Regions from separate parts of the Rhodococcus sp. NPDC058521 genome, predicted to be linked through region 2. Evidence: riboswitches for the same ligand, from Rfam matches in the RefSeq annotation. Region 2 holds a riboswitch; each other region holds the start of a gene.
What was found. Region 2 has a riboswitch for cobalamin ahead of ACFWO3_RS01875 (ABC transporter substrate-binding protein). Riboswitches for the same ligand answer to the same signal wherever they lie in the genome.

Region 1 (7,420 bases), on a different contig from region 2:
CTGGATTTCCACGACACGTTCCTGGCGGCGGAATACTCGCATCCGGGCGACAACATTCCCCCGATTCTGGCTGTGGCACAGCACGCCGGTCGTAGCGGCGCGGACCTGATTCGCGGACTCGCGACGGGTTACGAGATCCAGATCGATCTGGTGCGGGCCATCTCCCTGCACGAGCACAAGATCGATCACGTCGCCCACCTCGGCCCGTCGGCGGCTGCCGGAATCGGAACGCTCCTTGGTCTCGACGACGAAACGATCTACCAGGCGGTCGGTCAGGCGCTTCACACGACGACTGCCACTCGCCAGTCGCGCAAGGGCGAGATCTCCAGCTGGAAAGCACACGCTCCCGCGTTCGCCGGGAAGATGGCTGTCGAGGCCGTCGACCGGGCGATGCGCGGTGAAGGCGCGCCGTCACCCATTTGGGAGGGCGAAGACGGTGTGATCGCCTGGCTACTCGGTGGCCCCAATGCCGAATACTCGGTACCGCTGCCAGGCCCAGGGGAGGCCAAGCGTGCGATTCTCGACAGCTACACCAAGGAGCACTCCGCCGAGTACCAGAGTCAGGCCCCGATCGACCTCGCCCGCCGAATGCGCGAGCGTGTCGGCGACCTGTCCCAGATCGCGTCGATCGTCCTGCACACCAGCCACCACACGCACTACGTGATCGGCACGGGCTCGAACGATCCGCAGAAGTTCGATCCCTCGGCCAGCCGTGAGACTCTCGACCACTCGGTGATGTACATCTTCGCCGTGGCGCTCGAGGACGGCGACTGGCATCACGAACGCTCGTATGCTCCCGAGCGCGCCAATCGCACCGAGACGATCGAACTGTGGAACAAGATCTCCACCGCCGAGGATCCGGAGTGGACTCGGCGCTACCACTCGACGGACCCCGACGAGAAGGCGTTCGGCGCACGCGCCGAAATCACCTTGAAGAGCGGCGAAGTCATCACCGACGAACTCGCCGTCGCCGACGCACACCCGCTCGGAGCTCGTCCGTTCGCACGCGACCAGTACATCGCGAAGTTCCGCACCCTCGCAGAGGGCGTCATCGCGCCCGCCGAGCAGGACCGCTTCCTGGACGTCGCGCAGCGGACCCCCGAATTGAAGGCCGGCGAACTGGACCAGCTCACCTTCTCGGTATCCGCCGAAGTTCTGGCCGCGGCACCCACCGTGGCGAAGGGGATCTTCTGATGAGCGCCGCGAGCACTTCGAGGGTGATCGCAGCGCCCACGTCTGCCTCGGACAAGCGGAAAGCGTTTCGAGCGGGCCTGGCGTCGGGCAAGATTCAGCGGATGCCCGGGGCGTTCTCGCCACTCGTTGCGATGTTGGCGCAGGAGATCGGCTTCGAGGGTGTGTACGTCTCCGGCGCCGTCGTCTCGGCGGACCTCGGACTCCCGGACATCGGCCTCACCACTCTCAGTGAGGTTGCGGGACGGGGGCAACAGATCGCACGAGCCACCGACGTCCCCACGCTGATCGACGCGGATACGGGATTCGGCGAGCCGATGAGCGCGGCCCGAACCGTCACCGTGCTCGAAGATGCCGGTCTCGCAGGGTGTCACCTCGAGGACCAGGTCAACCCCAAGCGCTGTGGGCACCTCGACGGCAAGGCGGTCGTACCTGCCGGCGACATGATCCAACGGATCAGAGCTGCCGTGTCTGCGCGCAGGGACCCGGATTTCGTGATCTGTGCACGCACCGATGCGCGCGCTATCGAGGGGCTGGATGCGGCGATCGCACGCGCGAACGCCTACGTCGACGCCGGCGCGGACATGATCTTCGTCGAAGCCCTGGCCGATCCTTCCGAGTTCGAGAAGTTCCGTGCCGGGGTCCAGGTTCCGTTGCTGGCCAACATGACCGAGTTCGGCAAGTCCGAGCTGCTGTCGGCGGGCCAGCTCGAGAACCTCGGGTACAACGTCGTGATCTACCCGGTGTCGACCCTGCGTCTCGCAATGTATGCCGCAGAACAGGGATTGCGTGAGATCGCGGAGACCGGAACCCAGGCGGGCGTCGTGGACCGGATGCAGACTCGCAGTCGGCTGTACGAGTTGCTGCAGTACGAGAACTACAACGAATTCGATTCCGGGATATTCAACTTCGAGCTCCAAGGGGAATCATGACCGACATTCGAAAGGGGTTGACGGGTGTCGTCGTCGATACGACTGCGATCTCCAAGGTGGTACCCGAAACCAACACCCTGACCTACCGGGGATACCCCGTGCAGGACCTCGCGACGCACTGCTCGTTCGAAGAGGTTGCGTACCTGCTGTGGCACGGGGAGCTGCCCGACGAAGGACAGTTGCAGGAATTCGTCCAGCGAGAACGTGCTCAGCGTCGGGCAGATCGGTCGCTGCTGTCGTTGCTCGCGAAGCTTCCCGACACGTGCCATCCGATGGACGTGGTGCGTACCGCGATCAGCTACCTGGGTGCCGAGGATCCAGAAGAGGACGACAACGGCGCGGAGGCCAATCTCGCGAAGTCGCTGCGCATGATGGCGGTTCTTCCCACCGTTGTGGCGGCAGATCTTCGAGGTCGGCGGGGCCTGAACCCCGTCAGCCCGGATCCGAACCTGGGCTTCGCCGAGAACTTCCTGTACATGTCGTTCGGCTCGGTGCCGGACAAGCGGATTGCGAAGGCGTTCGAGACCTCCCTCGTTCTGTACGCGGAGCACAGTTTCAACGCGTCGACATTCGCCGCCCGCGTGGTGACGTCGACGCTGTCCGACATCTACAGTGCGGTGACCGCAGCCATCGGTGCCCTGAAGGGTCCACTGCACGGCGGTGCGAACGAAGCCGTCATGCACATGATGCTCGAAATCGACGACCCGTCGAAGGCGTCGGAGTGGTTGCGGGGCAAGATCGCCGACAAGCAGAAGGTGATGGGTTTCGGTCACCGGGTCTACAAGGACGGCGACTCCCGGGTTCCGTCCATGCGTGACGCTCTGAAGGACGTCGCCGCTGTGACGGACGGCCAGAAGTGGCTCGACATGTACGACGAGCTCGAGCGAACCATGTTCGACGCCACGGGTATCAAACCGAATCTGGACTTCCCGGCCGGCCCTGCCTACTACCTCATGGGTTTCGACATCGAGGTGTTCACACCGATCTTCGTCATGGCACGAATCACGGGGTGGACGGCGCACATCATCGAACAGGGCGCTTCGAACGCCCTGATCAGGCCGCTCAGCGAGTATTCGGGGGTGGAGCAGCGAGCCGTGGCCCGCTGACCCCCGTGAGTGGTTAGCGAGTTCCTGGACTCGCTAACCACTCACAGGCGGGGGCCTACAGCTCGGCGCGAACCAGCTTCGCGGCGTCGACGAGGTTGCGAAGCGACGCCTCGACCTCCGCCGGACCACGAGTCTTCAAGCCGCAGTCAGGATTGACCCAAAGCCGTTCCACAGGGACGGCTTTCAGTGCTTCCCGAAGCGAGGAAGCGATCTCGTCGACACCAGGCACACGCGGGGAGTGGATGTCGTACACACCCGGCCCGACACCGAGGTCGAAGCCCACCGCGTTGAGATCGTCGAGAACCTCCATGTGCGAACGCGCAGCCTCGATCGAGGTCACGTCTGCGTCCAACTTGGCGATGGCCTCGATGACCTCACCGAATTCCGAGTAGCACAGGTGGGTGTGGATCTGTGTCTCGTCGGCTACTCCCGATGTCGCGAGCCGGAACGATCCCACCGACCAGTCGAGGTATCCGGCCTGGTCCGCGCTACGCAGCGGCAGTAGCTCGCGCAGTGCGGGCTCGTCCACCTGAACGACCTTCACGCCCGCATTCTGGAGATCCACCGTCTCCTCGCGAATCGCGAGAGCAACCTGATTGGCGGAGTCCGCCAAGGGCTGGTCGTCGCGCACGAAGGACCACGCAAGAATGGTGACCGGACCGGTGAGCATCCCCTTGACGGGCCGCTCCGTGAGGGTCTGCGCGTACGTGATCCACTCGGTCGTCATCGGCTTGGGGCGGCGCACATCACCGAACAGGATCGGCGGCCGTACGCAGCGGCTTCCGTAGGACTGCACCCAGCCGTTCGCCGTGGCGAAGAATCCGTCCAGCTGCTCGGCGAAGTACTGCACCATGTCGTTGCGCTCCGGCTCGCCGTGCACGAGCACGTCGATGTCGAGCTTTTCCTGCAGCGCGACAACGTCCGCGATCTCTGCGCGCATCCGCGAGAGGTACTCTTCCTGGTCGATCTCACCCTTGCGCAGGGCCGCGCGGGCCACCCGGATCTGTGTGGTCTGCGGGTACGAACCGATCGTCGTGGTGGGGAGCAGTGGAAGGTTCAGCGCCGCCTGTGCCTCACGGCGCTGCGCGGCCGGGCTGCGTCCCGAATCGGACTCGACGATAGAGGCCAGACGGCTCCGCAACTCGGCGTCGTGCAGGCGCGGGTCGCTCGCACGAGTCGAAGCGGCAGCGCGGGCGAGTGCGAATTCTTCCTCGACGGACTCGCGTCCCTCGGTGAGTGCCGTTCCCAGAGCGACTACCTCGCGTACCTTCTCGCTTCCGAACGCGAGCCAGGAGCGCAGTGCCTTGTCGATGCCGGTCTCGGCATCGAGCGTGTAAGGAACGTGCAGGAGCGAGCACGACGTCGAGACCGCCAGGGAACCGGCAGAACCCAGAAGGGTGCTCGCGGACGCAAGTGCCTTCTCGAGGTCGGTGCGCCAGATATTGCGTCCATCGACGACCCCGGCGACGATGTGCTTGCGTGACAGCTCCGGAACGGAAGCGAACGTGTCGTTGCCGGCGACGAGATCGACTGCCAGGCCTTCGATTCCGGTGGCGACCAGGGCGGGGAGAGCATCACCGAGACCGCCGAAGTACGACGCGACGAGGATAGCCGGACGGTTCTCCAGGCCGGACAGCGATTCGTACACCCGTGACGCGACCGCGATTTCCTCGGCCGTGCGGTCGGCGACGAGTGCCGGCTCGTCGAGCTGAACCCACTCGGCCCCCTTGGCGGCGAGGAGCGCGAGAAGTTCGGAATACAGCGGAAGCAGTTCGTCGACACGGTCGAGGAGCGGTGCATCCGATCCGACGGACTTCGAGAGCAGCAGGAACGTCACCGGACCGACGATCACCGGGCGCGCCGGAATGCCCAGTGCACGTGCTTGTTCGAGTTCCGCGAGGACCTTCGACGGGTCGAGGGAGAAGGTGGTGGACGGCGAGATCTCGGGAACGAGGTAGTGGTAGTTCGTGTCGAACCACTTGGTCATCTCGAGGGGCGTCACGGTGTCGTTTCCGCGTGCGGCCGCAAAGTAGCGGTCGAGCGGGTTGTCGATGCCCGCGACGCGGTCGGGGAGCGCGCCGAGCATGGCAGCCGTGTCGAGTACGTGGTCGTAGTACGAGAACGTGTTGACCGGGATCGAGTCGAGGCCGGCGTCGCGCAGCTCGGTCCAGTTCCGAGTGCGGAGGTCGGCGGCGACGGACTCGAGGCCGGCAGCGTCGATCTTGCCCGACCAGTAGCTCTCGACGGCCTTCTTGAGTTCGCGATTCGGACCGATGCGAGGGGAGCCCAGCACGGTCGCGGTGAATGAAAGTGTCACGAGATTCTCCAGTTGCGTAGCGGTACGGACACCACCGGCAAGCGGGTACACCTCTCGAGCCCTGGGTATTGCTGCAAGCGCACGGAGGTCTACGCGCCCATTCCACGAGGCGGTGAACCGTCGAGCACGGCGTGCCCGACACAGTCGGCAGGTCTTCGGACTCGCAGGCTCCCGATGTGACGACATCGGACCTAGTGGCCGTCGCTTCCCAGGCGGTTGCGCCCAGTGCGTGGTGACGGCGGTCGTTCCTGCTCACCGCTGCGGGACAGTTCCGGATTCTCACCGGATTCCCTCTCACACGAGTCACCGGAGTGACGCGTGCTTCGACGCCGAGTGTGGTCTTCGGGGCTCCTCACGACCGCACAGGGCGAACCAGCTGCAGTGCCAAGCATAGGCGCAGTGCCTCTGTGAGCGGCAGACGAGTCCATGCACTCGTCAACCGCACGGTGGCGCGGACGCTTACCGGCCGCTACTGTGGTCCGCATGCAGCGCACGTATTTCTGGTTTAGCAGGTCGGCCCCGGGTGGGTCGGTCGGTGTAACCACGCGCTGACCTCCCACTCCACGAGCCGGATCACAGACCGGCTCGCGGAGTTCCTCGAAGGCTTCGAGGGTCGGTCGGAACAGGAAACCGACATCATGTCCGTCACTCTGGACAACCACCATCTCGACAATCAGCGAACGGTCCAGCTCAGTCCGCTCGTGCCCCCGAACGTGGTTCGGGGCGAACTCGGGCCCGACGACGTAGCGTCCGCGACCGTACGCACCGGCCGCGCCAACACCGTCGACATCCTGAACGGGGACGACGACCGCCTGCTGGTCGTGGTCGGGCCGTGCTCGGTGCACGACCCCGTCGCTGCGATGGACTACGCACGCCGTTTGGCGTCCAAAGCAGAGGAACTTCGCGCCGACCTGCAGATCGTCATGCGGGTGTACTTCGAGAAGCCGCGCACCACGCTGGGGTGGAAGGGTCTGCTCAACGACCCCCACCTGGACGGGACGTTCGATATCGACAGCGGTCTGCGAATCGGCCGGAAGCTGCTTCTCGACATTTCGCGTCTCGGGCTACCCGTCGGGTGTGAATTCCTCGATCCGATCATGCCGCAGTACATCGCGGACCTCGTTTCCTACGGGGCCATCGGTGCGCGAACGGCGGCGAGCCAAGTGCACAGGCAGTTGTGCAGCGCGCTGTCGATGCCCGTCGGGATCAAGAATTCCACGGAAGGGGACGTGCAGGTCGCGGTCGACGGCACGCGCGCCGCAGGTGCGAGCCACGTGTTCCCCGGAACCGATCTGGACGGTCATGCGGCTCTGGTGAAGACAGTGGGAAACCCCGACTGTCACGTGATTCTGCGGGGCGGCAGCCAGGGGCCGAACTACGATGCGGAAACGGTCGCAGACACGGTTGCGCGACTTCGCAAGTCGGGTTTGCCCGAACGCGTCGTGGTGGATGCCAGCCACGGCAACAGTTCGAAGAACCACGAGAAGCAGATCGACGTGGTCTCCGATCTGAGTGAGCGGATCGCGAACGGAGAGAAGAGAATCGTCGGCGTGATGCTGGAAAGCTTCCTCGAAGCCGGCAGGCAGGACCTTGCGCTTGGCCGTTCCGACGAACTGGTCTACGGCAAGTCGATCACCGATGCCTGCCTCGGCTGGGAAACCACGGCAGCCCAGCTGGATCGGCTGGCGAATGCGGTGGCCGCGCGACGGTGACGCGTCAGCGAACGCCTCTCGTGCGGAACTGCACACTGATCCGCGGTCCGGTCGGGCGGGCGCTCTTGGGGATGGAATGTTCCCAGGTGCGTTGGCACGAACCGCCCATGACCACCAGATCACCGTGTCCCACGGTGAATTTCAGCGATTGTCCACCGCCGC
Region 2 (7,420 bases):
GCCGTCGAGCACCTCGAACGAGGCACCGAATGCGGTGAACAGTGCCCAGATGAGTGCACTGCCGACGACCGAGCCCACCGTTGCGAGCGCAACGGCCTCCCAGCGCGACAGACTCCGGACGTACGGGATGGGAGTAGGGGAACCAACGGTTGTGACAACGTTCTCGGTGGAAGACATTCAACTCTCCTCGCTGTGCGTACACCCGCGCTTCTCGCGGTGTCACACAACCGTGCAACCTAAACAATGGTTTAGGTCAAGAGCCGTCTTCGTGAGCAAGCACATTGACCACAGTTCCGCTGGGATCCTCGACGAAGAAGCGCCGTACCCCCCCACGGCTCGTCGGTGAGGGGATAGACGACGCGCATACCGCGGCGCACGACCTCGGCGTGCGCTGCATCTACTGCCGACGGGTCACCGACATCGATGCCGAGGTGTGGGCGAGGCTCCTCCGTTCCGCGAGGCGGAACGATGATCTGGGCAGTGGGGTTGGAAGGCGCCCGCATGCCGAGCACTGGGTCTTCCATTGCGACCTCGAGTCCGAGAACCTCGACGTAGAAGTCCCGGGATGCATCGAGGTCGTCACCGCCAGCGTAAAGAATGATTCGATTTATCACCATGCCAGGATGGCATCCACGACCCCATAAGGCTTGGACGAATGGGCACAGGAGGCAAGGTCGTTCACACCAACTTCTGCAGGTCTGCAAGCCGTTCGGAAGGCCGACGCTTGGGACAACTCGTGCACTTGCGTTCGCGAGTCTCGTAGATCAGGCAGCACGAAGCGCGCTGGGTGAACTTCTTAGTTCGCGAGCCTGCCTGTACGTCCACGAACCGGGGCGACGGCATGGGCGCACCCAAGTTCCGCATCTCGCCCACCAAGCGCTCCGCGAAGGCACTTCCGAGTGCTCGGTCGCCGCGCGCATCTCCCGCGTCCAACGCCCGGTTCGCCACCGAATCGGTCACGATCGCCCACAGGGCGCGGTCGCGAACTCCAGACGCTTCCGCAAGCGCCCTGATGAGGTCAGCGAGGGTGTCGGTCAGCTCCCCGGCCAGGTGCGAAACCCCTTCATCCACGGGCAGGAAAGTGTCACCGTGCATTCCACCGAAGTATCCGTCCGGCCGCAGAAAGGCCGAGGCATCCTCGAGCCGCGGCAATGCCGCGTACTCGGTGACCAACGCTGTGGCCACGGGAATCCCTGTCAGAGTGGAGCTTGCCGAGTACCACCACAGCGTTCCGTTGACCCGCGCATCCGTACTCCCCCAGCGACGTCCCGTGTCTGCCACACGGTCTGCCATCCACTCCGGGTCCACCATGCGCTCTGCCGGAAATGTCGACACACCCGCAGGGGGACGAACTTGATCGGCAATCATCGGAACCCGCTCCGCCGTCACTGCATACACGTCAATCATCGGCCAGACCCAGAATCTCCATCGACCGCTTCGGGTGCGAACGGACATGCGCCTTGATTCCGAACACACTCCCCAACAAACCGTCGTCGAGAACCTCGGCCGGTGGGCCGTCGGCCACCACGCTTCCATCGTCCAGCACCGCGAGCCTGTCGCAGTATTCGACGGCCATACGTAGATCGTGCATCGTGACGCCGATTGCGAGGCCGGTCGCTGCCAGATCCCCGAGCACCTTCATCACGGTCAGCTGGTGACGGAGATCGAGATGATTGGTCGGTTCGTCGAGAAGCAGAATCTTCGGCCGCTGCGCCAAGGCACGAGCAATCGATACTCGTTGCCGCTCACCACCGGACAGCGCCTGGACATCTCGCGATGCGAGTTCGGTCAAGTCCATCTGACGAAGGCAATCGTCGACGATCGCACGATCGGACTCCGTTGGCCGATCGAACCATCCCTGGTGCGGGACCCGGCCCAGTCCCACCGACTCACGCACCGACAACCCGGCCGAAGCCTGCGGCTCCTGACTACTCACGCCGATGGTGGTCGCAAGCTTTCTGCGGCCTACGGATTCGGCGTCTGCACCGTCCACCCACACGGTGCCACCACTCGGCCGCAGGGCGCGGTAGCAGCAGCGCAGCGCGGTGGTCTTGCCCGAACCGTTGGGTCCGACCAGTCCCAGAATCTCGCCCGGCCGCACGGAGACGTCGATGCCGTGCAACACCTGCCGCGATCCGAGGGTTGCGGAAACCTGTTCCAGAGCAAGAGATCCGTTCACTGCTCCGCCTTCCTGTACTGGCGATAGAGCATCCACACGAATATCGGGGCGCCCACGATCGCGGTGATGACGCCGACCGGAATTTCAGTGTTCTCCATGAGGGCCCTCGCGAGAACGTCTGCTGCGACCAGAGCGACGGCACCGACCAACGCGGCAACGGGGAGCAGCCGGATTGCTCGAGTTCCGACGAGGTAACCGGCGAGGTGCGGAATCAGCAGACCGATGAATCCGATTCCACCCGCCACCGAAACCGCGGCGCCCGCGAGGAGGGACACGCCCATCAGCTGCAACACACGGAATCTGCGGACGTTCATCCCGAGAGCGGTTGCGCCGTCGTCGCCTGTCTTCAACAGATCCATTCGCCCTGCGCTGAGCAGGATCGCGGCGCCCACCACAACGAGCGCCAGAGTGGGAAACACCGACGTGGACCATCGCGCGTCACCGAGCCCGCCAGCGAGCCAATGCAGCACCACACTGATTTCGTCCTCGTTCGCCACCACCAGAAGCGAAAAGGTGATGAAAGCTGAAAACACCTGCGCCAGTGCTACACCGACCAGGATGATGGCAGTCGGTTGCGGGTACCGTCCGCCGATCGCCAACGACAGGAACAGTGGAACCATCGCGCCCACGAATGCCGCTACCGGAATCGTGAACACCCCTAGTGCGCCTGCCCCGACGCCCAGGACCATCACCAGGACCACACCGAAGCCTGCTCCCGAGGACACCCCGAGCAGGTAGGGATCGGCGAGTGGGTTACGCGTGACGGCCTGCGCTACACCACCGGCCAGAGCCAGCGCGGCGCCCACCACCGCAGCCGTCACCGCACGCGGCAGACGGGAATCGAGAACGATGGATTCGCGCGCGGCCGACCACCACGTTTCGAAGCTGCCGGGCAGCAACGCGTGTCCGACGATCGCCCACACGTCCCCGATAGGGATACGCACCGATCCGAACGACATAGCGAGCCCCAGGACGAACAGCAATGCGGCCGTGAGAAGCACGAGCAGTGCGCCGAACCCCAGTCGGCCACGCCGCCGGCCACTTTCCGCGGCTTGCGGAACCTGCGTCCGAAGTCGCTCCACCGTGCTCGTCACGGTTGCGACACACGATCGGGATGGAGGGCCTCCGCGATGGTCTGGGCGGAGAGCAGCAGTCGAGGGCTCTCGAAGAAGTCGTCGAGGGGAACCACGATGAATCGATCGTTCTGCACGGCGGGTGTCGTCATCATGATCGGCTGCGACTTCAGGAAGTCGATCTTCTGCTGTGCGTTCTTGTCTCCGTAGTCGAGAACGACGATCGCTTCGGGCGCCCGCTCACCGATGGTCTCCCAGGTGGTGTCCGGGTACGGTTTCTCACCTTCCGAGAAGAGGTTGGTCGCCCCCGAGTAGTCCGCGATCAGTTGTCCGGCGCCCACACCACCGATGGTCATCGGAGCACTGTCGCCCGAGTCGTAGAAGAAGGTCGGGACCGGGGGCGCGTCACCGATCTTGTCGCGCAGTTGTTCCAGGCCCTCGACTACCCGACCCGACACCTTTCCGGCTGCTTCCTCCACGCCGAGAATCTGTCCGAGCTGCGCGTAGTCGTTCTCGAGCATGCCGATATCGGAAAATCCGGTCCCGCAGTACTCCGAGAACAGGAACGTCGAAATACCCTTCTCCTCGAGCGCGTCGCGTGAGCGACCTTCCTTCTCGTTGAAGGCGCTCTTCATTCCGCCCACCACGAGGTCCGGGTCCAAGTCGAGAATCTGCTCCGATGTCGGGTACTCATGCGCCAACCCCTGAATCTGCGAGAACTCCTCCTCGAACTCGGGAAGGGGAACGGCGTCTTGGTAACCCATGCCGACGATCCGATCGCCCACACCCATCTCGACGAGCACCTCCGTGACGTGATCGTTCATCGAGACGATTCGCTGGGGTGGCGACTCGAACTCCTGTGTCCGATCGCAGTTGGTTATCGACACGGGTTCGGCGAAGTCCTCGGCCGATTCGGATTGCTGCACGGCTTCGCCGCGCGAACATCCCGCGACCAGGGCAGCAGTCGCGGCCACAGTGGCTACACCGCGAGCAAATTGTGAAAAGCGCATACAAACCTCATTGGGGGCTCAGAGCCACGAACCAACGACCGGCCGAAACCCACGGCTCAGCACCGCAGGCGGCAGGACTCCGTTTCGCAGACCACGACGAACAGGGGCCACACACCGGCCGACGGGTAATCGGGCTCGTGGTCGACCTACACCTGTCCGAATGGCGTGGTCGACCACCTACCGTTGCGGGTCAGCGCCGGATTCGGACCGGCTTCCCCCATCGACTGGCTGCACGTGAGTGTCGAGTATGCCCGAATAGCCGCAGACGCCGGTCGGAGACCCCGATCACTCATCTGTCCCACCTGTCGCACCGCCATTACAGTCGGAGTGCGAATCAGCCAGCCGATACCTACCGATCCGGAGAGAACGCATGACACGTTGGGCCTCGCTCGTCGTCACACGGAAATGGTGGGTGCTGGTTCTCGCCGTCCTCGCAGTGATCGTGAGCGGTGTGTGGGGCACCGGCGTGTTCTCGAAGCTCAGCCAGGGTGGCTTCATCGACCCGGGCAGCGAATCGGCCGAGGTCGCCCAGATCGTGGAGGACAACCTCGGGCCGCAGACGCCGGACATCATCGCCATCTACACCCCACCCGAAGGCAAAACGCTCGAGGACATCGGCCCGGCGGTGACCGAGAACCTGACCGCGTTCGAGAACGAGGTGCCGACCCATTCGGTGAACTCCTACTGGAGCACCGAGGGTGCGGCCAAGGCTCAGATGACCTCGACAGACGGGTCGATGGCTTCGGCCGCAATCACGGTCGACCCGGATGCCGGTATCAACGTCGCGAACTTCAACGACCTGCTCCCGAAACTCGAAGTGCCAGGTGTGGACGTTCAGTTCGCCGGCAACTCGGTGGTCGGCGTCGCGTTCAACAACCGACTCCAGAGCGACCTCGTTCTCGCCGAGGGCATCGCCCTGCCCGTCACGTTGGTGCTGCTCGTGTTCATCTTCGGCGGCCTCGTCGCCGCCGCGGTTCCGGTGTTCGTCGGCTTGCTCTCCATCTTCAGCGCACTGGCCACCCTGCGATTGCTGACCCTGTTCACCGATGTCAGTTCTTTCGCTATCAACGTCACCTCCCTGCTCGGGCTGGGTCTGGCCATCGACTACGGACTCTTCATCGTTGGTCGCTTCCGTGAGGAGCTGGATTCCGGCGCTTCACCGTTGGAGGCGACCAAGCGGACCGTTCTCACAGCCGGTCGCACCGTTCTGTTCTCGGGACTGCTGCTGATCTGCGCCTTCTCCGGGATGCTCGTGTTCCCGCAGGACGTGATCAAATCGCTGGGATTCGGCGCCATCGCCGCAGTCGCCAGTGCCGCACTCTTGTCACTGACTGCAGTTCCCGCGCTGCTCGCGATCCTCGGCCATCGCATCAATGCACTCAGTTGGCGCAAGGACGCGGCCAAACGGGGAGAGGAACGCGCTCGCAAGTTCTGGGGGTCGGTTGTGACCAGGGTGATGGGCAAGCCCGTCGCCGTGGCCGTCACCATCGTGATCGGTCTGCTGGTACTGGCCGCGCCCCTGACGAAAGCCACGCTCGGCGAGGTCACCTACACGGCATTGCCGGAAAGCGATTCGGCCCGCACGGCGACCGACACGTTGGTCAACGAGTTCCCCACGACCGGTAACGGCGCCACGGTCATTCTTCGCGGCGTGGACGGCTCGCCACCCACGCCCGCCGACGGCACCGCGGTCGCCGCGAAGGCTCAGGGCATCGATGGCGTGAGCCAGGCGACGATGGTGGGTGCCAGCGCCGACATGGCGGCCGTCCAGGTGACCTATTCGGAGGGCGCCGACACCGACCAGCAGAGCGACGTCGTATCGAGCCTGCGTGCTCTCGACCCACCGGACGGCACGGAGATTCTGGTGGGTGGCGGCCAGGCCACGGTGGACGACGGGAACGCCGCCATCACCGAATGGCTGCCCGTGATGGTGGCGATCATGGTGATCTCGACGCTGATCCTGCTGTTCCTGGCGTTCGGGTCGATTGTCTTGCCCATCAAGGCCGTACTGATGGCAGGCATCAGCCTCGCCGCCACATTCGGAGTGCTGACCTTCGTCTTCCAACTCGGCCATGGCGCCGGGTTACTCGGAGTCAGTCCGTCACCGCTGGAACCGACGTTCGTGGTCCTGATCCTCGCTGTGGTGTTCGGGTTGTCCACGGACTATGAGGTGTTCCTCATGTCGCGCATGGTCGAGGCCCGCAGCGAAGGCGCCAGCACAGAGGACGCGGTCAAGTTCGGTGCCGAACGCACCGGAAGGATCGTCACGGCCGCCGCGATGTTGCTCGTAATCGTGACCGGCGCCTTCACCATCTCCGGGTTGTCGATCATGCGGTTCCTCGGTGTGGGCATGATCGTCGCACTCATCGTGGACGCGACCGTCGTGCGCATGCTGCTGGTGCCGTCTCTGGTCAAGCTCATGGGCGAGGCCAACTGGTGGGCTCCGAAGTGGATGAAACGAGTCCACGAGAAAGTCGGGATCGGGCACTAGACGGATCGGCACTAGCCGAAAGCTTCGGCTTGATGCGTCCGAAAGCATCTACCGTTGGAAGTTCATTGCGAGACGGCGGTCGCGGCTCCCTCACGTGGGGTGATTCCGGTGATCTGAGCCGACACCGTCCATAATCTCTCGGCGCTTTCTGGATCGACGGCGTATTCACGGACACCGCCGTCATCCATCGAGCCCCCTGGATCCGCAAGCGGCGCAATGTCGCAGTCCTCGCAGTAGACCCCGCCGCGACTGTCCAGCGCGGGAGCCGTCGCCGCCCACAGTCCGGTCGCTGCGCCTTGGCTCGGCGTCTTGAAGCCCGGCCCGACGATGTTGCCTTCTTTGTCGATCCACCCCCGCTCGATCTGCTCGGCGACTGTCATGTCGCGTTGCAGGTCGGTGATGATTGCCCCAGGGTGCAGAGAGAAAGCCCGGATTCCCTCGCTCTTCGCGGTCGCGTCGAGGTGCGCGGTGAACAACACGTTGGCCGTCTTCGATTGACCGTAGGCCAACCACCTGTCGTAGTCTTGCTCGAAATTCATATCCGCCCAACGGATATCGGACAGATGGTGCCCGGCCGACGAGTAGGACACCACCCGTCCACCGTTGGCGTTCGACAGCAGCGGACGTAGCAGATTTATGAGAACGAAGTGGCCGAGGTGGTTGATCG
Region 3 (7,420 bases), on a different contig from region 2:
TGTTTGTTCGGCCGGGTCGGGGCTTAACAAGAGGGGGTTTCACAATGAGTGCCGTTGTCGAGAACGTACAGGTATACAGTCAGGCAGCCTTGTCTCATCGGGAGATCGAGGTGCTTCGTGAATGGTTGCGGTGTGAGTCGAAGGTCGAGGTAGCTCGGCGGCTCTACATTGCCCAGGGCACGGTGAACACGCATCTGGTGCGGATTCGCGACAAGTATGCTGCTGCCGGTCGACCGGCCACCACCAAGACTGCTCTGCTCGTGCGGGCACTGCAGGACGGGTTGATCACGATCGAAGAGTTGTGATCAGTCCCGGGTCCATCGGTCGCGAATCTCACGCATCTTGCGGAGCAGTTCGGCCTCGCTGACGACGCCACGGTCGAGTAGCTCGTGGGTCGTCGCGACGACGGACCTGGTGTGGACGGGAAAGTCTCGGTAGACGGTTTCGCCGAGTTCGTCCTCGGTGCCTCGGCGGTCGAGGTTGTCCCACGCACCGCGCCAGGACAGACATTCGCAGACAGCCTGCATGCTCCCCTCCCAAGGGGCAGGCTTTCGATCCCGGCCCGTGAGCCCGGTGTCGGTGCGTACCTCATCGGGTGGGAGAGCGTCGAAAAGGACGCGGTAGCCCTCGGTTCTGGAATGTTCCGTCCTCGTCACGCTGCACCTCCGTTGATCTCCGACGGTGGCTTCTGCGCCGTCCAATCCGTCCGGGGCAGTGCCACTCCGATCATCGTGTCTCTCGTGACGATCTGGGCGAGTTCGTCCTCGCTCCAGCCGTCGGTTCCCTCGGGGCGCATAGGCATCACCATGAATCGTGACTTCTGGTTCGAGTCGTGCACGCGGACTTCGACTTCCGGGGGCATGTGTAGCCCGAACTCGGCGAGGACTTCACGCGGCCACCGCACCATCCTGCGGCGGTAATTGGGTGTTCGGTACCAGTCGGGCGACATACCGAGGACGGGCCGGGGGTAGCACGAACACAGCGTGCACACGATCACGTTGTGCACGGTCAGGGTGTTCTCGAGGACGTAGAAGTACGTGTAGTCGCTCGGTGTGCCGGAACCGGTCGGATCCCGCCAGTCGATTCCGACCTCCTTGCACGTCTCGGTGCCGTCCTCGAGGAGCCGCTTCTTGAACTCCTGGTCGACCCACGATTTCGCGACGAGTCGCGAGCCGCCGGAGGGCCCCACCGATTCTGCCCATTCGAGAAACATCCGGTGGTCTTCCGAGGAGAACAATCCTTTCTCGATCGACAACTCGCGGATCGCCGCTTCGAGGACTTCGAACTCGCTTATCTCCTCCGATTCTCGAATAGGCGTGTGATCGCCATGTTCATCGCTCATGGGGCCGCCTCCAGCCAACGTTCGGAACATTCGGTTTCCAGGGTGTCGCCGTCGAATCCGGTGTACCGATCCCACAGGTCGGTCTGCAGGAATCGGACGACGTAGAACGGCTCCTGCCTTCCGTCGTCGCGACCCCAGGCTTCGTCTTCGGGAATGACCCATGCGGGTCGGTGTTCCACGATCACGCCGGTATGACCTCTGATGAACGCCTGCGTTCGGGTGTGGAACATCGACGTGGATTCGCGCACCCTGACCCGATCACCGATCTCGAAGTTTCTCATTGCTTCGCCTCGCGCATTCTGGCGCGCACGTCGTCGAGCTTCGCGGACAACTCGTCGGGTGTGATGAATCCCTTTGCGACAAGCGTTTTCGCGGCTACGGTGATCCACCGTGCGTAATAGGGCAGCCCGAAGTACAGCGTGGCGCCGAGGTCGTTCTCGGCCCGTCGTCGCTCCTCGGAATTCCACACGCCGCGCCACCCCAAACATTCACAGGTGACGTAGGTGTTCATTTCCCAGGTCTCCTCGACCTTCTCCTTGTACTCGACGGGCAGGGCGGGTTGTCCACCGACGTCGTGAAGTACATGCCGCAGAGCTTCGAAGGAGGAGTTGGACAGTTCGTATGGGGAGTCGAGTGATTCGCCTCGTACGGGGTTGTATTCGGCTACGCGATCGGACACCGAGTCGAATCCGGCTCGGGTGGACTGGGTACCCATTTGGTGCTCCGCTCGGGGGTGTCAGCGGCACGCGCTCACCGGGTCAGTGGCAGGGCAGGCCCATCAGATGGCGGCCGTCGTGCATCAGTTCGTGGAGGTACATGCCGCTGCGAGAAATGGCCCCCTGATCGAATCCGACCAGGTAGAGCGTGAGCAGTGCCAGGAGAACGGCACCAACTGCTGCGAGCGTGATGCCGATGGTGTCGGTGAGATGCCGGTTCGGCGTATATGCCAGATCCATACGTGCCCCCTGGAGGGTGGGTGTCGAGCAATTGCCCGTTCTTTCAGACGTTACGCCGCGGCCCTTCTGCGGTGGCGCTGATTCGGCGCGGTCTGGATGTGACGGCCGAAGAACCGTCCGGAGCTCGGCGTGAGCATCAAGGCGATCGCCGTGATCACGGCAAGGAGATGAACGGTTCGTGCAGTGAGAATCACGGCGCTGTACAGGGTGAGTTCGGGGAGCGAATTGCCCGACAGCATCCAGGTGAGGGGCTCGGACACGAGCGAAGCGATTCCGGCCGTGCCGAGTCCTACGACGAGGACGATTCGCGCCCAACCCTCGCCCGCTCGAAGTCGGCCCATCACGACCAACACCGCTGCGTACACGGAGAGACGGACCAGGACCTGCAAGCCGACGGACGACAGGTTCACATCGGGTTCTTGCAGGGCCGTCGACACGTGAGCGATCGTTTCGACAACTCCTGCCGAGAGCGCAAGCGCGAGCAACCAATACGCCCGGTCGACCGAGGCGGGTGGGGTGACGCGCTGTTCTCGAACCACCGACATGACAAAGCCCCTTGCTGAGAGGTCGAAGTGTGATCACTTCATGCTCACGGCGCAGGGGCCCTGCTCACATCACTCCGAGGTGCCGATCGGACCCCGTACTCAGGTGCTAGCCAATCGGCTTTCGGTTCGCGGCGCGGTCGGTGAGGAACGCGAATGCGGCGCCCAGTGCCAACCACAGCGTGGCCTGGGTTGCGAGAGACGAGAGACGGAATTCCCACAGCAGAGTGGCGGGGAAGTCCTCGCCGACTTCGTTGATGCTCGGTAGCGCCGCATAGCCGATGACAACGACCACCAGAAACGCTGCGACCGGCGCGATCACCCGTACCGAGGCGAAGTTCTGGTCTGCCACTCGCCCCGCCACGAATACGGCCACCGCGACCGCCAACAGTCCCAGCACGACAGCAGCAAGCCACAGCCACGTGCGCTGGTTGATGGTCTCGGGGTCGCCTACCGCTGGTGGGTTTGCGGGGTACTTGAAGAACGGAACGGCTTCGATCGCTAGCCAGCCGAGACCTGCCAGGGTCAGAGCCAGGGCTGCTCCCGACAGTGCGGTGAGTCGACGTGCGTAGTGCATGACGACGGCGTAGATGGCACCGAGGGCAAGGCCGGCCAGTGCGGTGGCCAGGAAGAGGCCGCCCTTCTGTCCGTCTCGGCTGACCAGGGCATCCTCTTCGTCGTGCGAATGCCCACCTGCAGCTTCGTGGTCGTGCGGCTCGGCCGCGGACTGGGCTTCCTCGAGCGCGATCGCGGAGTCCACGTGGGGCTCGCCGAGGACGAATGCCACGCCGCCGGCAAGGATTCCGGCGATCAGTCCGGCCAGCAGGCCGCGGATGAGGAGCTTCGTGAACGACTGGGTGCCGATGTGCGAACCGGTCGTCAGTGGCACGGCAGGCCCATCAGGTGGCGTCCGTCATGCATCAGTTCGTGCATGAACATGCCGGTGCGCGAGACCGCACCCTGATCGAATCCCACTATGTACAGCGCGAGCATGGAGAGCAGTACGACCGCGAACGCGATGACGGCCAGTTTGGTCGAGTCGACCGATGCCTCGGGAGAGTAGGCGAGTGCCACGGGTGGTTCCTCCTGGGATTGCGCGTCCCCTAGGTGTCCATACGATGGCCGACAGTGTCTGGCTTTTCAGTGGCGCGACCGCTCCGGAATTGCACCGGATTCCTGCCGAACAATCGCTTTGTCCTGCGAACTTTGACACCGGCGGGTAGCCGGTGTCAACGAGCTCGTGGTGATCAAGCCTTCGCGGCCACGTCCAGCACGACCTCGAACTCGAGCAGGGAAGCACCCGAGGCGACGGGCTTCTGGCGCTCACCGGCATGAGCCTCCCGTGCCGGGCCGTCACGCCACGCCTCGAAGGCTTCCTCCGTCTCCCACTGGGTGACCACGAAGTAGCGGTTCTCGCCCTTGACCGGGCGCAGCAGTTGGAATCCGAGGAAGCCGGGCGAGTTCTCGACGGCATGTGCGCGGTTCGCGAAGCGCTTCTCCAGCTCGGCGCCTGCACCCTCGGGGATTTCGATTGCGTTGATCTTGACGACAGCCATGTCGGTGAGGCTACTCCGCTAACGTGGCAGCCGTGTCGGACGATCATGCACTTCACGACGAGGGCGGGGGCGGTTCGCCGATTCTGCTGCTGCACGGGTTGATGGGCAGTGCGCAGACGTGGCGACGTCAGGTTCCATGGCTCCGAGAGCACGGGCACGTGTACACGTTCGACGCGGCGGGGCACGGGCGGCCCGAGCCGGGCGAACTGACCACCGAGGCGTTCGTGGAAGACCTGGCGGCTCACGTGGAATCGATCCGGAAACCGATGATCGTGATCGGGCACTCGATGGGTGCGTTGCACGCGTGGGCGTTCACTGCGGCGCACCCGGATCGGGTGCGCGCGCTCGTCCTCGAGGACATGGCGCCCGACTTTCGTGGTCGCACGGCCCGGGATTGGGCCGCGATGATCGAGGAGTGGCCGCAACCTTTCCCGACCGAGGAATCTGCGATCGAGTACTTCGGCCCGGTCGCGGGACGCTACTTCCTGGACGCGTTCGAGAAGCGCGACGGGGGTTGGTATCTGCACGGTGACGTTGCGACATTCCGGGACATCTCCGAGGAATGGGGTGGTCGTCATTTCTGGGATCAGTGGCAAGCGGTGGACGTGCCTGCGTTGTTGATCGAAGGCGAGTTCACCATCACGCCTGCCGGGCAGATGCGGCGCATGGCCGACGAACATGCGTCGGCGCAGTACGTACGCATCACCGACGCCGGTCACCTGGTCCACGATGACCAGCCTGTCCGGTACCGCGAGGTGGTCGAAGACTTCTTGCGCGGCCTGAAACCCCTTCCCCACCCCTGACGAATGTCACACCGGTTCGACTCACGCGAACCGGTGTGACATTCGTCAGCAAGGGGTGGGGAGATTCAGGCCTCGCCGGCGAGCGCGAACTGTCCGTCGTCGGTCTGTTCCACGAGGCCGTCGACGAGGAGCGAATCGAGCGCTCGGTCGCGCTGGCCCGGGTCGGTGAGCCAGACGGTGTCAAGGCGAGCCCGTTCGACCGGACTTTCGCTTTCGCGCAGAACTGCCATCAGCTTTCCGCGCACCTGACGATCGGTGCCCGCGAATTTCTGCACCTTGCGCCGTTCGCCGGTGTACTCGGGGCGTCCCGCGTCGGTCCACGCACACGCGGGAAGCGGGCAACGTTCGCAGGCGGGCTTGCGGGCCGTGCAGACCGTTGCGCCCAGTTCCATGAGTGCGGCCGAGAAGGTCGCGGCGCGGGCCCGGGTTCGGGGCAGGAGTGCTTCGACGGCGGCGAGGTCTCGGGTGTTGGAAGGATTTCCGGGCTCGGCGGAACCGTCCACCGCTCGGGCGACCACACGACGCACGTTGGTGTCCACGACAGGAACTTTCTGTCCGTAGGCGAAACACGCGACGGCGCGAGCGGTATAGGCGCCGATGCCGGGAAGACCCAGCAGCGTGTCGACGTCGTCGGGCACCAGATCCTGATGACGGGTCGCAAGGACCCCGGCACATTCGTGCAGCCGCATCGCACGCCGCGGATACCCGAGCCTGCCCCAGGCGCGCAGCACGTCTGCCTGACTGGATGCGGCCATGGCGGATGGAACGGGCCAACGCTCGACCCACTCCTCCCAGGTCGGAGCCACCCGCGCCACCGGGGTTTGTTGGAGCATGATCTCGCTCATCAGAATGTGCCAAGCGGTGACATCTTCCCGCCTCCAGGGCAGGTCGCGGGCGTGGGTTTCGTACCACGCGATCAGGGCCGACGCGTCAACCGTCACCTGTTCTCACACTCTCTCTCCTGGTTACGTCGGGTAGACGTAATGTGCTCGCCCAACGGCCGAAACCGGGTGGGTGCACAATGGCCCCATGCCCAACTCGAATCCAATATCGGCCTGGAAGTCACTGCGCCAGGGTAACGACCGCTTCGTCAACGGTGCTTCGATCCACCCCAGCCAGGGGATCGCCGACCGAGCGAAGCTCGTCAAGGAGCAACACCCGACCGCCGTGCTGTTCGGCTGTGGTGACTCGCGCGTCGCCGCCGAGATCATCTTCGATCAGGGTCTGGGGGACATGTTCGTCGTCCGAACCGCTGGTCAGGCCATCGACGATTCGGTGCTCGGATCGATCGAGTATGCGGTGGACATTCTGAACGTTCCGCTCATCGTGGTGCTCGGCCACGAGGGCTGCGGTGCCGTGAAGGCCACCATGGATGCACTGGACAACGGCAATATTCCGAACGGGTTCATTCGTACCCTGGTCGAGCGCGTAGCCCCGTCGATTCTGATGGGACGAAACGAAGGCTTGACCACCCCGGACGAATTCGTGGCACGCCACGCCCTCGAGACGGCCTCGCTTCTGCAACAGCGATCCCGAATCATCGCCGAGCGAATCGCGAACGGAACCTGCGCGGTGGCAGGCGTCACATACAACCTCTCGGACAGCAGAATGCACCTTCAAGGCGTGGTGGGAGACATCGGCGAGACCGTCGGCTGAGCGACACGCCGTGCCTGGTGAGCCACAGGTCGAGCACACCGAACTACCGTTGACGTCGTGCTCGAACCTAATGGACCGTTGCCCCCCGAGATCTACTGGCGCCGCCGTGCACTCGCGATCGGTGTCGGCGTCGTCGTCGTGGCACTCCTGGTGTGGTTGCTGCGTTCGTTGGGCGGGGGCGGTGACGACCCGGACACGGGCGCTGCGGCGGCCACGTCGTCGTTGACCTCGGCTCCCGCCACCTCGAGCGAGAAGTCGGACGCCAAGAGTGAAGGCGAGGGTTCCGGCGGCGCCGGAGACTCGAGTGGTTCGAGTGAGTCGAGCAGCGGCTCGGAGACTTCCTCGGGTGCGTCGTCCACTTCGTCGACGAGCGCAGAGCCGGTTCCTGCGGGTCAGTGCCCCGATCAGTCGCTCGCCATCAAGGCGACCGGTGAGAAGCCGAACTATGCGCCCGGGGAAGAGCCGACCTTCACCACCGTCATCACCAATATCGGAACCACTCCGTGCGAGCGAGACTTGGGGAGCGGCCTGCAGCAGGTGCTCGTATACACCCTCGACGGCAATC
Region 4 (7,420 bases), on a different contig from region 2:
ATCCAGTCGGCCACCACATTGGTCGTCGCGTCGTACCCGAACAGATAGTCGACGGTCGCCGCCATCTCGAACGCACCCTTGTAACCGTGTCGGCGCATCGCCTCGAGCCAGCGTGGATTGACCACACGGGCCCGGAAGACGCGGGACGTCTCCTCCGACAGTGTTCGAGTCCTCACCGATTCCGGCCTCGTACTGTCGCCGATGTACGCCTCGGGCGACTGTCCGGTGAGCGCCCGGACAGTCGCCACCATGCCACCGTGGTACTGGAAGTAGTCGTCGGCGTCGGCGATGTCGTGCTCACGTGTGTCGGTGTTCTTCGCCGCCACCGTGATCCGCTTGTACGCGGCACGCATGTCGTCTGCCGCCGGGACACCGTCGAGGCCGCGGCCGTAGGCGAAGCCACCCCAGGTCGTGTAGACCTCCGCCAGATCCTGGTCGCCCCGCCAGGTCTTCGAATCGATCAACTGCAGCAGACCGGCGCCGTACGTACCCGGTTTGGATCCGAAAATGCGAGTGGTGGCGCGCCTTTCGTCGCCGTGTTCCGCGAGGTCCGCCTGTGCGTGGGCACGAACGAAGTTGTGTTCGGCCGGCTCGTCCAGGGCGGCCACGAGTTGTACGGCATCGTCGAGCATCGCGAGCACGTGCGGAAACGCATCGCGGAAGAACCCACTGATACGGACTGTGACGTCGATGCGCGGGCGGCCGAGTTCCTCGAGGCCGATCACCTCGAGGTTCACGACGCGGCGACTGGCCTCGTCCCACACCGGGCGCACACCGAGCAGCGCGAAGACTTCTGCGATGTCGTCACCGGACGTCCGCATCGCCGACGTGCCCCAGACAGACAGCCCTACCGAAGTTGGCCACCGACCGTGATCACGCCGGTAGCGGTCGAGCAGCGAATCTGCCATCGCCTGACCGGTTTCCCACGCGAGCCGTGAAGGGACGGCCTTCGGATCGACGGAATAGAAGTTGCGGCCGGTCGGGAGCACGTTGATCAGGCCACGCAGCGGCGAGCCGCTCGGTCCGGCTGCGATGAACCCACCGTTCAGAGCGTGCAGCACCTGTGCGACCTCGTTGTCGGTCTGCCGAAGTCGGGGAACCACCTCGGTGGCAGCGAACTTCAAGATCTTCGCGACCGTCGGATCGCTTGTGAGGACATCCGCGGCGTCCGGATCCCAGTCCTTGTCGAACATGCCTTTCACGAGGTCGAAGGCCGCCTTCTCCACCTCGTCGACGCGACCCCGTGCCTCGTCACCCTCCTCGCTGAGTCCGAGGGCCTCTCGGAGGCCGGGAACGCTCTTCTCGCCACCCCACATCTGACGTGCCCGAAGCATCGCCAACACCAGTTCGACCTCCGCATCGCCGACGGGGGCCTGCCCCAGCACGTGCAATCCGTCACGGATCTGAACGTCCTTGATCTCGCACAACCAACCGTCGACGTGCAGCAACATGTCGTCGAACACGTCTTCGTCGGGGCGCTCCTCGAGTCCGAGGTCGTGGTCCATCTTCGCGGCCCGCATCAGCGTCCAGATCTGCTGCCGAATGGCCGGCAGCTTGGACGGGTCGAGCGCCGAGATGTTCGCGTGCTCGTCGAGAAGTTGTTCGAGGCGTGAGATGTCCCCATAGCTCTCCGCACGCGCCATCGGCGGGATCAGATGATCGACGAGCGTCGCATGCGCCCGGCGTTTCGCCTGTGTCCCCTCCCCCGGGTCGTTGACGAGGAACGGGTAGATCAGCGGCAGATCTGCGAGAGCTGCATCGGTGCCGCAGGTGGCGGACATGCCGAGGGTCTTGCCGGGCAACCATTCGAGATTGCCGTGTTTGCCCAGGTGGACTACGGCGTCTGCGCCGAAGCCGCCGTCCTCCGCGGCCGCGGCGATCCAGCGGTACGCGGCAAGGTAGTGGTGGCTCGGTGGCAGATCCGGATCGTGGTAGATCGCGACCGGGCGCTCACCGAAACCACGTGGCGGCTGCACCATCAGAACGAGGTTGCCGAACTGCATTGCGGCGATGACGATCTCGCCGTCCTTGTCGACGGAGCGATCGACGAACAGGTCTCCCGGGGCCGGTCCCCAGTGCTCCTCTATTCCCTCGCGCAGATCCGCAGGCAACGTGGCGAACCATTCGCGATACCGGGCGGCGGAGATGCGGATCGGATTGCCTTCGAGTTGCTCGGCGGTCAGCCAGTCCGGGTCCTGCCCGCCGGCCGCGATCAGCGCGTGTATCAGCGCATCGCCGTCCCTGTCTGCGAGGCCTGGAATCGCTTCGGCTCCGCTCTCCGGTCCGAGGTCGTATCCGGCAGCGCGCATTTCGGACAGCAGAGCGATTGCGCTCGCCGGGGTGTCGAGGCCGACTGCGTTACCGATTCGAGCGTGCTTTGTCGGGTAGGCGGACAACATCAGCGCGATCCGACGCTGCGGTGCGGGAATGGTCCTCAACTTGGCGTGCCGGACCGCGATACCGGCCACACGCGCGGCCCGTTCGGTGTCGGGAACGTAGGTCGACAGCCCGTCCTCGTCGATCTCCTTGAACGAGAAGGGAACCGTGATGAGGCGCCCGTCGAACTCGGGGACGGCAACCTGGGTGGCAACGTCGAGCGGCGACAGTCCGTCGTCGTTCGCCTCCCACGTGGCACGACTGCTCGTCAGGCACAGACCCTGCAGAATCGGAACGTCGAGTGCGGCAAGTTCGGCAACGTCCCACGCCTCGTCGTCGCCCCCGGCACCGACAGTGGCGGGCTTGGTGCCGCCCGCAGCTAGAACCGTCACCACGAGGGCATCCGCCTGCGCGAGAGTTTCCAGAAGTTCGGGTTCCGCGGTTCGCAGCGACGCGCAGTAGATCGGCATCGGATCAGCGCCGGCGGCGGTGATCGCCTCGCACAGCGCCTCGACGTAACGCGTGTTCCCTGCGAGATGCTGCGCACGGTAGTACAGAACCGCCACCTTCGGCTGTGAGTGGTTTGCGAGTCCCTGGACTCGCCAACCACTCACAGAGGAAAGGTGGCCCCAACTCGGCAGGTGAACCGGCGGCTCGAAGCCGTGCCCCGTCAGCAGCACCGTGTCGGACAGGAAGTTGTACAGCTGCGCCAGATTCTCGGAGCCGCCCTCGGCAAGGTAGTTGTGCGCTTCTGCGGCGACACCCACCGCGACCGTCGAATGCTCCATGAGCTCCGCGTCGGGCGCGTGCTCGCCGCCGAGCGCAACCACCGGAATCCCGGACGCGACGACCGCGTCGAGACCTTCCTCCCAGGCCCGCCGTCCACCGAGAATGCGGACCACGACGACGTCGACGCCGTCCAGCAGCGCGGGGAGATCTTCGTCCACCAACAGCCGGGCGGGGTTCGCCCACCGATACTCCGCTCCGCTGGCGCGGGCACTGAGCAGGTCGGTGTCGGACGTCGAGAGCAGCAGAATCACGGATGAAGCCTTCCTTGGGGGTGTCGCGCCCCGTGGCATGGGTCGAGTGGCCCGCAGGCGAGGGTCTGGCTGCCCGACGAACCGTTCTCGATCTGCCGGGTACACAGTGGCGCGACCGCACCGGATTCGCACCGGTTTCCTCGCCTGCGGTCGCAAGTGATCGTGATGCTACCGGGGTCGCGCAGTAACCTGTGACCATGCCCCGACCGCGCTCCCGCCCCGACGCCTGCCCTGGCGCCTTGCAGGTTCACGAAGCGGCGGACGGCAACCTGGCGCGCGTCCGGTTGCCTGGTGGAGTTCTCACTTCTGCGCAGATCCAGACGCTCTCCGAGTCCGCGGCCCGGTGGGGCAACGGCGAACTGGAGTTGACCACGCGAGGCAATGTTCAGCTGCGAGCTGTCTCCGACCCCGCCGCGTTCGCCGACCGCATCGCAGCGGCGGGATTGTTGCCGTCTCCGAGCCACGAACGGGTCAGGAACATCCTCGCGTCGCCGCTCAGTGGTCGCGTCGGCGGACAGGCCGACATTCGTGACCTGGTCCAGCAGTTGGATCGAGCATTGTGCGACGCGCCCGCGTTGTCGGGTCTACCGGGGCGGACGCTCTTCACTCTGGACGACGGCCGTGGTGACGTGACGCCACTGGCAGCAGATTTCGGTGTTCACGCAACGACGAACACCGAATCGGCGTTGCTACTCGCCGGACGCGACACCGGGGTGCGCCTGCATCCTTCCGAGGCCGTCGCTGCGCTGATCGAATCGGCACATGCTTTCCAGGCGGTTCGCCGAACGGAGTGGCGGCTCGCCGAAGTCCCCGACGGAATCGACCGTGTCCTCGAGCGGCTCGACCTGTCCACCACAACCGACCCGTTGCCCGCTCCCGCCGAGTCGCCTCCCCCGATCGGATGGCTGGACCAGGACGATGGGTTCGTCACCCTCGGGGGCGGTCTGCCCTTCGGCATTCTCGATGCGCGCCTCGCAGAGTTCCTCGCTGCCGTCGAACGACCGGTGATCATCACCCCGTGGAAAACCCTTCTGCTGTGCGATCTCACCGAGCACATGGCCGAACAGGTCGTCCGTGTCCTGGCACCGATGGGCCTGATCTTCGACGAGAACTCCCCCTGGCTTCACATCAGTGCATGCACCGGCCGGCCGGGATGCGCAAAGGCGTTGGCGGACGTCCGCACCGATGCCCGGGCAGCACTCGAACGTGGCGAAGTACCGATCGTCGGGAATCAGCACTGGTCGGGCTGCGACCGGTTGTGCGGCCGCCCCCGCTCCACCGTCACCGACGTCGTCGCCACCGCGGACGGATATCTCCATCAGGCAACGTGACCACGGTGCGACCGCCCACTCATCCACCTCTATCGTCTAACCCATGACCGAGTACATCCGCGACGGTGCGGAGATATACCGCCAGTCGTTCGCCACGATTCGCGCGGAGGCCGCACTCGACCGGTTTTCCGGTTCCGTCTCCCAGGCCGTCGTACGGATGATTCACGCGAGCGGGCAGGTCGATCTCGTCGACGACATCTCGTTCACTCCCGGCGTGATCGACGCTGCACGCACTGCGATGAAGGCCGGCGCACCCGTTCTCTGTGATGCCGACATGGTCGCGGCAGGTGTCACCCGCACGCGTCTTCCCGCCGACAACGAGGTGCTCTGCACCCTTCGGGATCCACGGGTGCCGGCCCTTGCCGAGAAGATGGGCAACACCCGGTCGGCCGCAGCGCTCGAATTGTGGGGCGACAAGCTCGGCGGCGCAGTCGTCGCCATCGGAAACGCACCGACGGCACTGTTCCACCTGCTCGACATGATCGAAGCCGGCGCGCCTCGGCCCGCCGCGGTGGTGGGCGGTCCGGTGGGATTCATCGGTGCCGCCGAATCGAAGGAAGCACTGATCGCACATCCCGCCGCACTGGGCCACCTCCTGGTACGCGGACGCCGCGGAGGCAGCGCCATCACTGCAGCTGCCGTCAACGCGATCGCGAGCGAGATCGAATGACCGGGAAAATATGGGGTGTCGGCATCGGCCCGGGTGACCCGGAACTGGTCACCGTCAAAGCCGCCCGAGTGATCGGGGAAGCCGACGTGGTGGCGTTTCACAGCGCACGGCACGGCAGGAGCATCTCTCGCGGCGTGGCCGCGCCCTACATGCGCGAAGGCCAGATCGAAGAACACCTCGTGTATCCGGTAACCACCGAAACCGTGGACCATCCCGGCGGCTATCAGGGCGCCATGGACGAATTCTACGAAGAAGCGGCCTCGACACTTGCCGCCCACCTCGAGGCGGGACGTGACGTCGCACTGCTCGCAGCTGGCGATCCGCTGTTCTACAGCTCCTACATGCACATGCACAAGCGGCTCGCAACCCGCTTCGATTCCGAGATCGTGCCGGGAGTCACGTCGATCAGCGCCGCGTCCGCGACGATGGGCACCCCGCTCGTCGAGGGCGAGGAAATCCTCACGGTGTTGCCAGGCACTCTTCCCGAGGCGGAGCTCACCCGTCGCCTCAGGGAAACCGACGCGGCCGCGATCCTCAAGCTGGGGCGCACCTACCCGAACGTCCGCCGGGCACTCACCGATTCGGGGCGAATCGACGAAGCCCGATACGTCGAGCGCGCCAGTACCTCGCGGGAACGTGTCACTTCCGCCGCGCAGGTCTCGGACGACGAGGTTCCGTACTTCTCCATCGCCGTCGTCCCCAGCCCCTCCAACAGTCGGCCCCGACAGGGAGTGGTCGACGTCGGAGAGGTGGTCGTGGTCGGTCTCGGCCCGGGCGACCAGAGATGGACGACATCCGAAGCGGCCCAGGAGCTCTCTCGTGCCACCGATCTCGTGGGCTACGGCCCGTACGTCGATCGCGTCCCCCACCGACCGGGGCAGCGCCGCCATGCCAGCGACAACCGCGTCGAGGCCGAACGGGCCGCCATGGCATTGGATCTCGCGAAGAACGGGGCAACGGTAGCGGTCGTGTCGTCTGGAGACCCCGGGGTGTTCGCGATGGCCGCGGCCGTGCTCGAGGTCGCCGCGGACGAGCAGTGGCGAGACGTGCCCGTCCGAATCGTCCCCGGGATGACCGCGGCCAACGCCGTGGCGAGCCGGGTCGGCGCACCGCTCGGCCACGATTATGCGGTGCTGTCGCTGTCCGACCGCCTGAAGCCGTGGGACATCGTTGCACGACGAATTTCCGCGGTCGCCGGGGCCGACATGGCCTTTGCGGTCTACAACCCTGCGTCGAAGTCACGCACGTGGCAGGTGGCTGCCATGCGCGACCTGGTTCTCGAGCACCGCTCCCCCGACACTCCGGTGATCATCGGGCGAGACGTGGCCGGTGCCGAGGAAAGCGTTCGGGTGGTGCGTCTCGCCGATCTCGATCCGGCCGACGTCGACATGCGTTGCCTGCTGATCGTCGGCTCTTCGACGACGACGGTGCGCGAACACGCCGACGGCCGAAGGGTGTTCACGCCCCGTCGTTACCCGAACTGAGCTATTCGGCGTTCTTCATCGAGTCGACGACGGCCTGCAAGGCGGTCAGCAATTTCGCCTCGGCTGCCTCCTTCTCGATTCCCAGACCCGAGAGCACTCCGTTGCCGTCCTCGTGCTCGAGCAACGCGAGAAGGACGTGCTCCGTGCCGACGTAGTTGTGGCCCAGCCGCAACGCTTCCCGGAACGTCAGTTCGAGGACCTTCTTGGACGCACCGTCGAACGGGATCAGCGCGGGAACGTCCTCCGCGGCAGCGGGCTTCGTCTCGGTTGCCGCGCGTCGCACATCTTCGAGTCCGACACCCAACTCCACGATGGCGCGCGCGCCCAGCCCTGCTGGATCCGCGAGCAATCCGAGAATCAGGTGTTCGGGAGTGATGACGTCGTTGCTCGCGCTGCGCGCCTCGTTCTGCGCCGCAACCACGACGCCGCGGGCGCGCGGGGTGAACCGGTTGAAACCCTCGTTCGGATCGAGATCCGATTCACCACTCGGCCCTTTGGGAACGAACCGTTTCTGCGCCG

Region 1: linked by a shared signal. The riboswitch ahead of metE (5-methyltetrahydropteroyltriglutamate--homocysteine S-methyltransferase) and the one ahead of ACFWO3_RS01875 (ABC transporter substrate-binding protein) in region 2 are both predicted to bind cobalamin.
Region 3: linked by a shared signal. The riboswitch ahead of ACFWO3_RS15960 (CbtB domain-containing protein) and the one ahead of ACFWO3_RS01875 (ABC transporter substrate-binding protein) in region 2 are both predicted to bind cobalamin.
Region 4: linked by a shared signal. The riboswitch ahead of ACFWO3_RS08705 (cobaltochelatase subunit CobN) and the one ahead of ACFWO3_RS01875 (ABC transporter substrate-binding protein) in region 2 are both predicted to bind cobalamin.

Annotation. Positions count from the first base shown of each region.
Region 1 is NZ_JBHXNL010000003.1:122,065-129,484, reverse strand. It holds gene prpD (2-methylcitrate dehydratase PrpD) at 1-1,194, shown strand, start outside; gene prpB (methylisocitrate lyase) at 1,194-2,123, shown strand; gene ACFWO3_RS06990 (bifunctional 2-methylcitrate synthase/citrate synthase) at 2,120-3,229, shown strand; gene metE (5-methyltetrahydropteroyltriglutamate--homocysteine S-methyltransferase) at 3,285-5,546, opposite strand; cobalamin riboswitch at 5,675-5,872, opposite strand; gene ACFWO3_RS06980 (3-deoxy-7-phosphoheptulonate synthase) at 6,185-7,258, shown strand; gene ACFWO3_RS06975 (alpha-ketoglutarate-dependent dioxygenase AlkB) at 7,263-7,420, opposite strand, start outside.
Region 2 is NZ_JBHXNL010000001.1:403,344-410,763, reverse strand. It holds gene ACFWO3_RS01900 (DUF6069 family protein) at 1-177, opposite strand, end outside; gene ACFWO3_RS01895 (hypothetical protein) at 249-524, opposite strand; gene ACFWO3_RS01890 ((2Fe-2S)-binding protein) at 679-1,407, opposite strand; gene ACFWO3_RS01885 (ABC transporter ATP-binding protein) at 1,400-2,179, opposite strand; gene ACFWO3_RS01880 (FecCD family ABC transporter permease) at 2,176-3,261, opposite strand; gene ACFWO3_RS01875 (ABC transporter substrate-binding protein) at 3,270-4,262, opposite strand; cobalamin riboswitch at 4,365-4,523, opposite strand; gene ACFWO3_RS01870 (MMPL family transporter) at 4,633-6,753, shown strand; gene ACFWO3_RS01865 (oxidoreductase) at 6,816-7,420, opposite strand, start outside.
Region 3 is NZ_JBHXNL010000010.1:58,407-65,826, forward strand. It holds gene ACFWO3_RS15920 (LuxR C-terminal-related transcriptional regulator) at 45-305, shown strand; gene ACFWO3_RS15925 (ScnB) at 306-656, opposite strand; gene scnC (thiocyanate hydrolase subunit gamma) at 653-1,342, opposite strand; gene ACFWO3_RS15935 (SH3-like domain-containing protein) at 1,339-1,623, opposite strand; gene ACFWO3_RS15940 (hypothetical protein) at 1,620-2,057, opposite strand; gene ACFWO3_RS15945 (CbtB-domain containing protein) at 2,101-2,298, opposite strand; gene ACFWO3_RS15950 (hypothetical protein) at 2,349-2,843, opposite strand; gene ACFWO3_RS15955 (CbtA family protein) at 2,950-3,729, opposite strand; gene ACFWO3_RS15960 (CbtB domain-containing protein) at 3,720-3,914, opposite strand; cobalamin riboswitch at 3,947-4,072, opposite strand; gene mhuD (mycobilin-forming heme oxygenase MhuD) at 4,088-4,396, opposite strand; gene ACFWO3_RS15970 (alpha/beta fold hydrolase) at 4,429-5,199, shown strand; gene ACFWO3_RS15975 (A/G-specific adenine glycosylase) at 5,265-6,140, opposite strand; gene ACFWO3_RS15980 (carbonic anhydrase) at 6,229-6,855, shown strand; gene ACFWO3_RS15985 (hypothetical protein) at 6,913-7,420, shown strand, end outside.
Region 4 is NZ_JBHXNL010000004.1:103,423-110,842, reverse strand. It holds gene ACFWO3_RS08705 (cobaltochelatase subunit CobN) at 1-3,416, opposite strand, end outside; cobalamin riboswitch at 3,455-3,607, opposite strand; gene cobG (precorrin-3B synthase) at 3,614-4,747, shown strand; gene ACFWO3_RS08695 (precorrin-8X methylmutase) at 4,791-5,417, shown strand; gene ACFWO3_RS08690 (precorrin-2 C(20)-methyltransferase) at 5,414-6,901, shown strand; gene ACFWO3_RS08685 (Clp protease N-terminal domain-containing protein) at 6,903-7,420, opposite strand, start outside.